4 regions of the Mesobacillus sp. QJM3NY_10 genome follow, and region 2 is predicted to be linked to each of the others. Evidence: riboswitches for the same ligand, from Rfam matches in the RefSeq annotation. Region 2 holds a riboswitch; each other region holds the start of a gene.
What was found. A riboswitch is a leader RNA that binds a small molecule or an ion and turns the genes downstream of it on or off. The one in region 2 is predicted to bind S-adenosylmethionine.
Positions count from the first base shown of each region.

Region 1: another riboswitch for S-adenosylmethionine. It lies ahead of mtnW (2,3-diketo-5-methylthiopentyl-1-phosphate enolase); the one in region 2 lies ahead of AC0VX7_RS19685 (methionine ABC transporter ATP-binding protein).
Region 3: another riboswitch for S-adenosylmethionine. It lies ahead of AC0VX7_RS05280 (sugar ABC transporter substrate-binding protein); the one in region 2 lies ahead of AC0VX7_RS19685 (methionine ABC transporter ATP-binding protein).
Region 4: another riboswitch for S-adenosylmethionine. It lies ahead of AC0VX7_RS20810 (O-acetylhomoserine aminocarboxypropyltransferase/cysteine synthase family protein); the one in region 2 lies ahead of AC0VX7_RS19685 (methionine ABC transporter ATP-binding protein).

Region 1 is NZ_CM149675.1:1,552,651-1,554,850, forward strand. Features, by position in the region: gene AC0VX7_RS07685 (aminotransferase class I/II-fold pyridoxal phosphate-dependent enzyme) at 1-772, shown strand, start outside; SAM riboswitch class I at 852-961, shown strand; gene mtnW (2,3-diketo-5-methylthiopentyl-1-phosphate enolase) at 1,049-2,200, shown strand, end outside.
Region 2 is NZ_CM149675.1:3,893,524-3,895,723, reverse strand. Features, by position in the region: gene AC0VX7_RS19690 (methionine ABC transporter permease) at 1-123, opposite strand, end outside; gene AC0VX7_RS19685 (methionine ABC transporter ATP-binding protein) at 113-1,144, opposite strand; SAM riboswitch class I at 1,232-1,335, opposite strand; SAM riboswitch class I at 1,427-1,530, opposite strand; gene map (type I methionyl aminopeptidase) at 1,711-2,200, opposite strand, start outside.
Region 3 is NZ_CM149675.1:1,047,221-1,049,420, forward strand. Features, by position in the region: gene AC0VX7_RS05275 (dynamin family protein) at 1-1,039, shown strand, start outside; SAM riboswitch class I at 1,191-1,298, shown strand; gene AC0VX7_RS05280 (sugar ABC transporter substrate-binding protein) at 1,398-2,200, shown strand, end outside.
Region 4 is NZ_CM149675.1:4,113,050-4,115,249, reverse strand. Features, by position in the region: gene AC0VX7_RS20820 (MFS transporter) at 1-376, shown strand, start outside; gene AC0VX7_RS20815 (SCP2 sterol-binding domain-containing protein) at 553-891, shown strand; SAM riboswitch class I at 977-1,080, shown strand; gene AC0VX7_RS20810 (O-acetylhomoserine aminocarboxypropyltransferase/cysteine synthase family protein) at 1,164-2,200, shown strand, end outside.

The DNA.
Region 1 (2,200 bases), 2.3 Mb from region 2:
CGAACTTGCAAAGGCTAAGATGGTGACAATGCCACTAAGAGAAGAGAATGACTTTCTGCCTGATTATGCTGAATTAAGTGCAGAGGATTTGGATCAAGCAAAACTGATGTTTCTCAACTACCCCAATAATCCTACTGGCGCAGTGGCACATCAGGAATTTTTTGATCAGACAATCGAGCTGGCACGAAAAAATGAAATTTGTGTTGTCCACGATTTCGCGTATGGAGCGATTGGCTTTGACGGGAAGAGACCACAAAGCTTTTTACAGTCAGAGGGTGCCAAAGACGTAGGGATCGAAATTTATACGCTCTCGAAAACATATAATATGGCTGGATGGCGTGTGGGCTTTGCAGCGGGGAATAAGAGCGTGATTGCGGCGATCAACTTGCTTCAGGACCATATGTATGTCAGTCTGTTTGGTGCTGTCCAGGAAGCTGCAGCAGAAGCTTTGCTAGGGCCCCAGGAATGTGTTGCTGACTTAAATGATTTATACGAATCAAGAAGAAATGTCCTTATTGACGGTCTGAAAAATATTGGCTGGCACGTCACTGCTCCAAAAGGCTCGTTTTTTGCCTGGCTTAAGGTTCCGGAACACTTCACTTCGGTTGAATTTGCGGATTTTTTGCTCGAAAAGGCACATATAGCAGTTGCGCCAGGTGTAGGGTTTGGAGAACATGGAGCGGGCTTTGTGAGGGTTGGCTTGCTGAGCTCCGAGGAGAGATTGCAAGAAGCAGTCAGCAGAATTGAAAGCTTGGAAATTTTCAAAAAATAGTTGACATTGATTTATGAACCTGACATAATCCTAATTAATAAATTTACTTTAACCAATTAAATAACTTGATTAAATTATTTTCTTATCAAGAGCAGGCGGAGGGACGAGCCCGATGAAGCCCGGCAACCGATCCAGCATTTTATGCTGGGCACGGTGCTAATTCTTGCAGCGAAAGCTGAAAGATGAGAAGAGTTTAGTGTATTTTCTAACCTCTTCTTTGTGAAGAGGTTTTTTTAATGTCTTTAAAACAACTCGTTTGGAAAGGGATTGATCTTCATGAGCGAAATTACAGCGACATATATAGTCCATGATGCTAAACATAACCCGGAGAAAAAAGCAGAGGGGATCGCGCTTGGTTTGACAGTGGGATCCTGGACAGATTTGCCTGAATTGGACCAAAAACAATTAAAAAAACATAAGGGAAGAGTTGTTTCTGTAGAAGGTTCGGGCCTGGACAGCAATTCAGAAACAGTGGCAACAATTAAAATCGCTTATCCTGCCATCAATTTCTCACCGGACCTGCCAGCAATTCTCACAACTTTATTTGGAAAACTATCGCTTGATGGCAAGGTAAAGCTGATAGACCTTGAATTCGGAGAAGAATTAAAGAAAGAATTCCCAGGTCCGCGCTTTGGCATTGAAGGAATCAGGGGAAAGCTTGGCGTCTATGACCGGCCATTGCTTATGAGCATCTTCAAAGGTGTCATTGGACGGGATATGGAGTTTCTGTTAAAGCAGCTAAAAGAACAGAGCCTTGGAGGAGTTGATCTGATCAAGGATGATGAAATCCTGTTTGAAAATGAACTTACTCCTTTTGAAAAGAGAATCACTCTTGGGAAACAGGTTCTCGATGAAGTCTATGAATCTACTGGACACAGAACCTTATATGCTGCCAACCTGACAGGAAGAACCACACAGCTTAGGGATAAAGCGAGAAGAGCGGCTGAGCTTGGAGCCGACGCCCTGTTGTTCAATGTGTTCGCCTACGGTTTGGATGTCTTGCAGGAACTTAGGGAAGATGACGAAATCGGTATTCCGATCATGGCTCACCCGGCTGTAAGTGGTGCGTTCACTTCAGCTGATGAATATGGTTTTTCACATTCCTTGCTTCTGGGAAAATTACTCCGTTATGCCGGAGCAGACTTCTCACTGTTCCCGTCACCTTATGGAAGTGTGGCTCTCGAAAAGCAGCAGGCGATCTCAATAGCCGAGGCACTGACTGCTGAGGATCAATTCAAAAGGACATTCCCGGTTCCATCAGCAGGTATCCATCCAGGAATGGTCCCTTTGCTTGTAAAAGATTTCGGAATAGATTCAATCATTAATGCGGGTGGAGGCGTACATGGACATCCTGGTGGAGCACAAGGGGGCGGCAAGGCATTCAGGCAGGCAATTGAAACAGTTCTTCAAGGAAAAACGCTTGAAGAG
Region 2 (2,200 bases):
CCTGGTGACCACAAGCGCGATTCCCAGCGGCACTCCGAGGACTGCCGAAAACAGGAGCGAGAACGCAACCATTTGCAGTGTTTCAATTAATGCCTGAATAATTTGCTCTGAATTAACTAGCATGTGCTGTCACTTCCTTAATGCTTACTTTTTGTTGATCGATAAAATTAAGAGCCCTCAAAATTTCTTTATCACTGCCCTGGAACTCGACAATCAAGTTTCCGAATGGTATACCCTGAAGCTCTGTGATATTGCCAAAAAGAACATTGACGTTGATATCGAATTTCTTTGAAAGCTGGGAAAAAAGCGGCTGACCGGCTGACTCACCGACAAAGTTGATCCGGAATACCTTATGAAGTCCTGAATGTCCTTCAATAATCCTGTACACGGAATCAGGAATGCTGTCATTCATGATCGTGCTGACGAAATTTCTTGCTGTAACTGTTTTCGGGCTGGAGAATACATCGAAGACAGTGCCTTCCTCAATGATTTTTCCTTCCTCGATGACAGCCACCTTGTCACAAATTTCCCTGATGACGGACATTTCATGGGTAATGATTAAAATCGTAATGTTGTACTCCTTGTTGATTTTTTTCAATAGCTGCAGGATTGAACTGGTTGTCTGCGGGTCAAGGGCAGATGTTGCTTCATCGCAAAGCAGGATTTTCGGCTGGGTTGCCAGCGCCCGGGCAATACCGATTCGCTGCTTCTGGCCTCCCGAAAGCTGGTCTGGATAATTGTTTGCTTTATCAGCCAGGCCGACAAAGTCGAGGAGCTGAAGGACTCGCTCTTTTTTTTTGGCTTTGGGAAGTTTTGCGAGAATGAGAGGCATCGCAACATTATCAAAAACGGTTTTCGAATTTAAAAGATTAAAATGCTGGAATACCATGCCGATATTCTTTTTTATCTCCCTGACTTCTTTTACTGAAAGTGAAGTCATGTCGCAGCCATTCACAATCACCCGGCCGGATGTTGGCCGTTCCAGTAAATTTACGCAGCGGATCAGGGAGCTTTTTCCTGCACCGCTAAAACCAATGACTCCGAATATCTCTCCTTCTTTGATTTCCAGATCGATTCCATTAAGTGCCGCTACCTTATTCCCGCGACTTTCATAAACTTTTTCCACTTGCTCAAAAGTGATCATCTGTCTTCCTCCTTTGTAAATCATAAAAAAACCCTCCTCCTGGAAACAGGAAGAGGGCATGCCGCAACGATTGCTGGACAATACCTCTTCTTATCTTCCAAGCTCATGCTTGCTGGATTTGGCACAGTCCTCAATGTGAGTCCGCTGCCGAGGCTTCATAGGGCCAGTCCCTCCGCCTCTCTTGATAAGAAAGTATCGAATATGAAATTATGGGTGGAGATATTTGTAAAAACAAAAAGTCCCCTTCAGAAAGAAGAGGACATCAAATTAAAAGTCGGCCTCTTCTTATCTGTCAAGCTCATGCTTGCTGGATTTGGCACAGTCCTCCAAAGGAGTCCGCTGCCGAGGTGTCATAGGGCCAGTCCCTCAACCTCTCTTGATAAGAAGTAACGAATATTGAGTTGTAAATCTTGTTTATTACTTTACTGCGTCATAGAAAAAGTGTCAATCAATTTGTTGGATTTTTTTTTAGTAATACGAAAAATAGGAATATAGTATGAAATGAAAGGGGTCAGGCAAAAAATAGAAACCCCTGCAGCAGCAAGGGTTTCAATCGAGAAATGAGCCTATCGGGTAATCACTAGCGGCCCGTTTTTAGTAAGAATGATGGTATGCTCACATTGAGCGACGAAGCTGTTTTCTGTTACATATGTCCATTCGTCATTATCGTTTTGGAAGACTTCTTCCTCACGAGTTGAGATGAACGGTTCAAAAGCGATGACCATTCCTTCTTTTAAAAGCTCGTCATCCCATGGCTCATGGTAATTATAAATATGATCGGGTGCTTCATGGATTGTACGGCCGATTCCATGTCCTGTAAGGTTTTTGATAACCCTTAGTCCATTCTTTCTCGCAGTTGCCATAACTGCCTTGCCTAGTCCGCTTTTCTTCGAACCAGGTTTCGCTTTTTTCAATCCTGCTTCAAAGGCCTCGACGGCTGTTTCGCATATTTTGGTTAAGATAGGGTCACCTTCGCCAACGACAAATGAGATACCAGTGTCGGCGAAATAACCATTCTTAGAGCCGGAAACATCGATATTAACAATATCGCCTTCT
Region 3 (2,200 bases), 1.9 Mb from region 2:
CTATGATAAAGGCAAGCAGCTGAGGGATTTCTCTGATTTCATACGAACAAACAGAAGCACAGTCGACTTTGAGCAGGAGCGTACTGCAAAACTGCAATTCTTCGTCAGACGGGCGATCACGTATTTGCTTGATAAACGGATTGAAATCGAGAATAACCATATGGAATCAATCAGCTGGAACGAAGAAATGGTGAGCAAGCTTAACGGTGCCATTAACCAGCTGGGAGATATTGAAGAAGAGAAGTCAAGTTCTATCCAGAAGTCATACCGAAAAATTAAAGATGAAACCCGTGCGGAAATCATTGAACAGATTCCAGAAATATTGCGTGGGTGCTCGGAATTGGTGAGGGAGGACAGTGATTTCGGAAAGATCCATGCTGAAATGGACGAAGAAATGAACAAGAAAATCCAGGAATATCTTGATGGAACCGTGCTGCCGAAATTCCATGAAGATTTACGAGGCTGGATTCAACATTCGAAGGACGAATTCGACCAAAGCCAAAACTATTTGAATGAAATGGCCGAGGGTTTTAATGCCATGTATGGAGATGAAAGGATCAGCCTCGACTGTGATTTCAGGGTGCTTGATGACTGGCGTCGTGATGCAGACCGAATGACAAACGGTGTCCACTATGAAAAGGTCAACATCATGAATCGCTCGACGCCGCAGCAGTTCTTCTTGAAAAGCGCTGGCAAGCTGCTCGGAGTGCTGCCGCAAAACAATGCGATGCTTTATAACAGATACAAAACCTATCTCGAGACTGAGGATTATTATGAAATCGGCGTAACTATTGCGAAAAGATTCCTGCAGCAATTCGAGATTTTCGAAAAATCGATTGAACGTGATGTGAATCTGTTCTTCAAAAACCCATTCAACGTTCTTGAAGTAGCAGTAGAAGAAGCAAAATCCGAAATCGAATATGGAAAGAACGAACTTGAAAAAATGAGAATTAATCCTGAACTATATCGCGACCCATTGACACTTTATGAAGTAAAACTTCGCCAGTACGAATGGATGACCGCGGCAGGCAGAGGTTAACCGAAAAAGGAAGATTCCGATTTGGGATCTTCCTTTTTGCTTGATACGAAAAAAAGAATATAATTAAATTTTCATAATAATATTGACAATATGAGTATAGGAGTTTAAAGTGAGATTTATCGATTTGCAACATTAACTTAATAAAGAAATTCTCTTATCAAGAGTGGCAGAGGGACTGGCCCTGTGACGCCCAGCAACCGTTCCAAATGGAATTGGTGCTAAATCCTGCAAAACATTTATTTGTTTTGAAAGATAAGAGAGGAATCCGACCTTTGTATTCTACTGCGTTTGAAACCTCTCTTTTCTGGAGAGGTTTTTTTATTTGGTTTAAGCAGATCAATTAAAGGGGGAATTTTAGATGAAAAAAGGAATTAAAAAGGTATTTTTAAGTGCAGTTGCTTCTGCTTTGCTGCTTACAGGCTGCGGCGGGGGAGAGACGAAGACTGCTAGTGGTCCAGTTGAAGGAGTGCCGGAGCGATTTGCCAAAGGTGAGGAAGTTAAAATCAAAGTTATCCGCAAGATTGGCGGAGATGACCATACGGCGCAATTTTTAGCCGGAGCGAAGGCTGAAGGGGAAGCGCTCGGCTTCAAAGTGGACGTCTTCACAGCAAATGGAGATACAGCCAAATTTCATGACGCGATCAACCAGGGGCTGCAGCAGGACTATGATGGCTTCATCATTTCCCATGGAGATGACGCAGCTACAGTAGACGATGTAAAGAAATTAGTTGAAAAGGGCAAAAGCGTCGTTACCTTTGACTCCAATCCTGATCTGGCTCAGGTAGAAGGCGTCACACTCACATCCCAGGATGATGAGGCTCTCGCAACTCAGGCACTCGACCAGCTTGTGAAGGACCAAAATGGAGAAGCGAATATTGTTTACCTCTGGGTCGATGGCTTCCCGCCAATGGTCAGAAGAAATAAAGTTTACCAGGAAACACTGAAGGCGAATCCGGGAATCAAAGAGGTTGAGAGGTTCGGAGTAGCCGCTGCTGATACAAGCGTCCAGACACAAAACGCAGTGTCGGCGATGCTGAACAAGCATCCAAAAGGAGAAATTGACGCGATCTTCGCAACATGGGACGCTTTTGCGATCGGCGCAGCTCGTGCCATCAAGGAAGCTGGCCGAGATGAAATCAAAATTTATGGAATTGATGTATC
Region 4 (2,200 bases), 220 kb from region 2:
ACAGCTTCTGTCGCTTCCGTTTTTGCTGTTGACAGCGTACACACAGAATTTTTGGCTCGCTGCACTAGGATTTTTATTTCGTCAGGCACTAATGAATGCCGGCAATCCAATCCAGATGTCGTTAATGATGTCGAAGGTTGATGATTCCATGAAGGGTTTGGCAAACTCTGTGAATCAAATGGTGTTTAATCTCGGATGGGCCGTTATGGGACCGGTATCGACTGGGATCGTCTTGAAATACGGTCCCTATTGGGGATATGCAACTGTATTTACCATTACTGCAGGTCTTTACTTAGTAGGATCCACGTATTTCTTCGTAGTTTTCAAAAGTATGGATAAGCCAAAATCCGGCATGATGGAGACAAAACCTGCTTAATTACTGTATTTCTTTGGATATATTTCTCGGGAAATGAAAGACGATGCCGAAATTTCAAACGGTATTGTCTTTTTTTACGTTATTCATATTGTAAATTCAATTATTAATTTGTCGAAGGATTCCAACAGGTTTTTCCCTGATTACAAGGAATATGTATTATAAGGGAGTTGATTGGAATGCGGGAACGAATCGACAGGTTTGCGAATGAAATCCAGAATAAGAAGCATGTTCTGCAACTAGTAAATAAACTGGAATTATGCTTAAAAATTGAAGCAGAGAGTGGTACATTCTACTTGTCTTTCAAGGATGGCAAGGTGGCTTGCCAGGAAACCTGCATGCATACCCGATACACTGCAACGATTTCTGGAAAGGATGCGCTTTTGGATCAATTATTTAATGGAGATCTGAAACTGCGTCAGGGAGTAAAAATGAATTATTTCACAACTGATTGTTCTTTTCGCTCCCAATTGGTTCTGGAATCATTATTTTATCTTGCGAGACCACTTCCTGTATAAAATTTTATCTGAATAATCGAAATATATTGACCGATATATTGCGACGTGATATTATCACTTTAACGCAGTAAAAACGAATTGAATATTCTTATCCAGAGAGGCGGAGGGACTGGCCCTATGAAGCCCGGCAACCGGTTGTGAAACACGGTGCTAATTCCAGCAGAGTTTTTTGCTCTGAAAAGATAAGGAGAGATGATAAATGACCCTCTTCTTAGGAAGAGGGTTTTTTGTTTCAGTTTTTCAAGGAAAATATTTTGATTGGAGAGATGGAGATGGCTAATGAGCAAAAAAACTACAGAATTGAAACGCTGGGGGTACATGGTGGTCAGTCACCAGATCCGGTAACAGGCGCGAGGGCAGTTCCTATTTATTCGAGCAATGCGTTCCAATTTGAAAACACAGAACATGCAGCGGATTTATTTGCGCTTAAGGAAGCGGGCTATATTTACTCACGGATACATAATCCGACAGTTACTGCCCTGGAAGAAAAAGTGGCTCTTCTTGAGGGCGGTATAGGTGCTCTTGCGTTATCCAGTGGGATGTCTGCCATCACGATGGCGATCCTGAACATTGCGCATGCGGGTGATGAAATTGTTGCTGCATCTAATCTATATGGAGGTACTTACAATTTATTTGCTGTAACACTGCCGAAGTATGGAATAAAAGTTCATCTAGTTGATCCAGCTGATCCTGAGAATTTTAGAAAGGCGATCACTCCGAAAACAAAAGCAGTCTACGCAGAAACAATCGGTAATCCAAGTCTCAGAGTATTGGACATTGAAGCTGTAGCGGAAGTTGCCCATGAAGCAGGTCTTCCGCTAATCATCGATAATACATTTGCAACCCCTTATCTTTGCCGGCCAATTGAACATGGCGCCGATATCGTTGTCCACTCAGCTACCAAGTGGCTATTAGGAAATGGTACAGTCATGGGCGGAATCATTGTGGATGGAGGAAAGTTCGATTGGAAGTCGCCTAAGTTCCCGGGCTTCAATGAGCCGGACTCTAGTTACCATGATCTTGTCTATAGTGAGGCAATCGGAGCTGCCGCATTTATCGTAAAGGCAAGAGTCCAGCTGTTGCGTGACCTTGGACCGGCGATCAGTCCTCAGAGTGCATTCCAATTCAATCTTGGAATAGAGACATTACATGTCCGCATGAAGGAGCATGTTGCCAATACACGCAAAATCGTAGATTATCTTGATTCGCATCCTGCCGTTACCTGGGTCAGCTATCCTGGCCATGAATCTCATCCTGATAAAGAACTCGCAGATCGATATCTTCCAAAGGGAGCAGGGGCAGTTGTTAT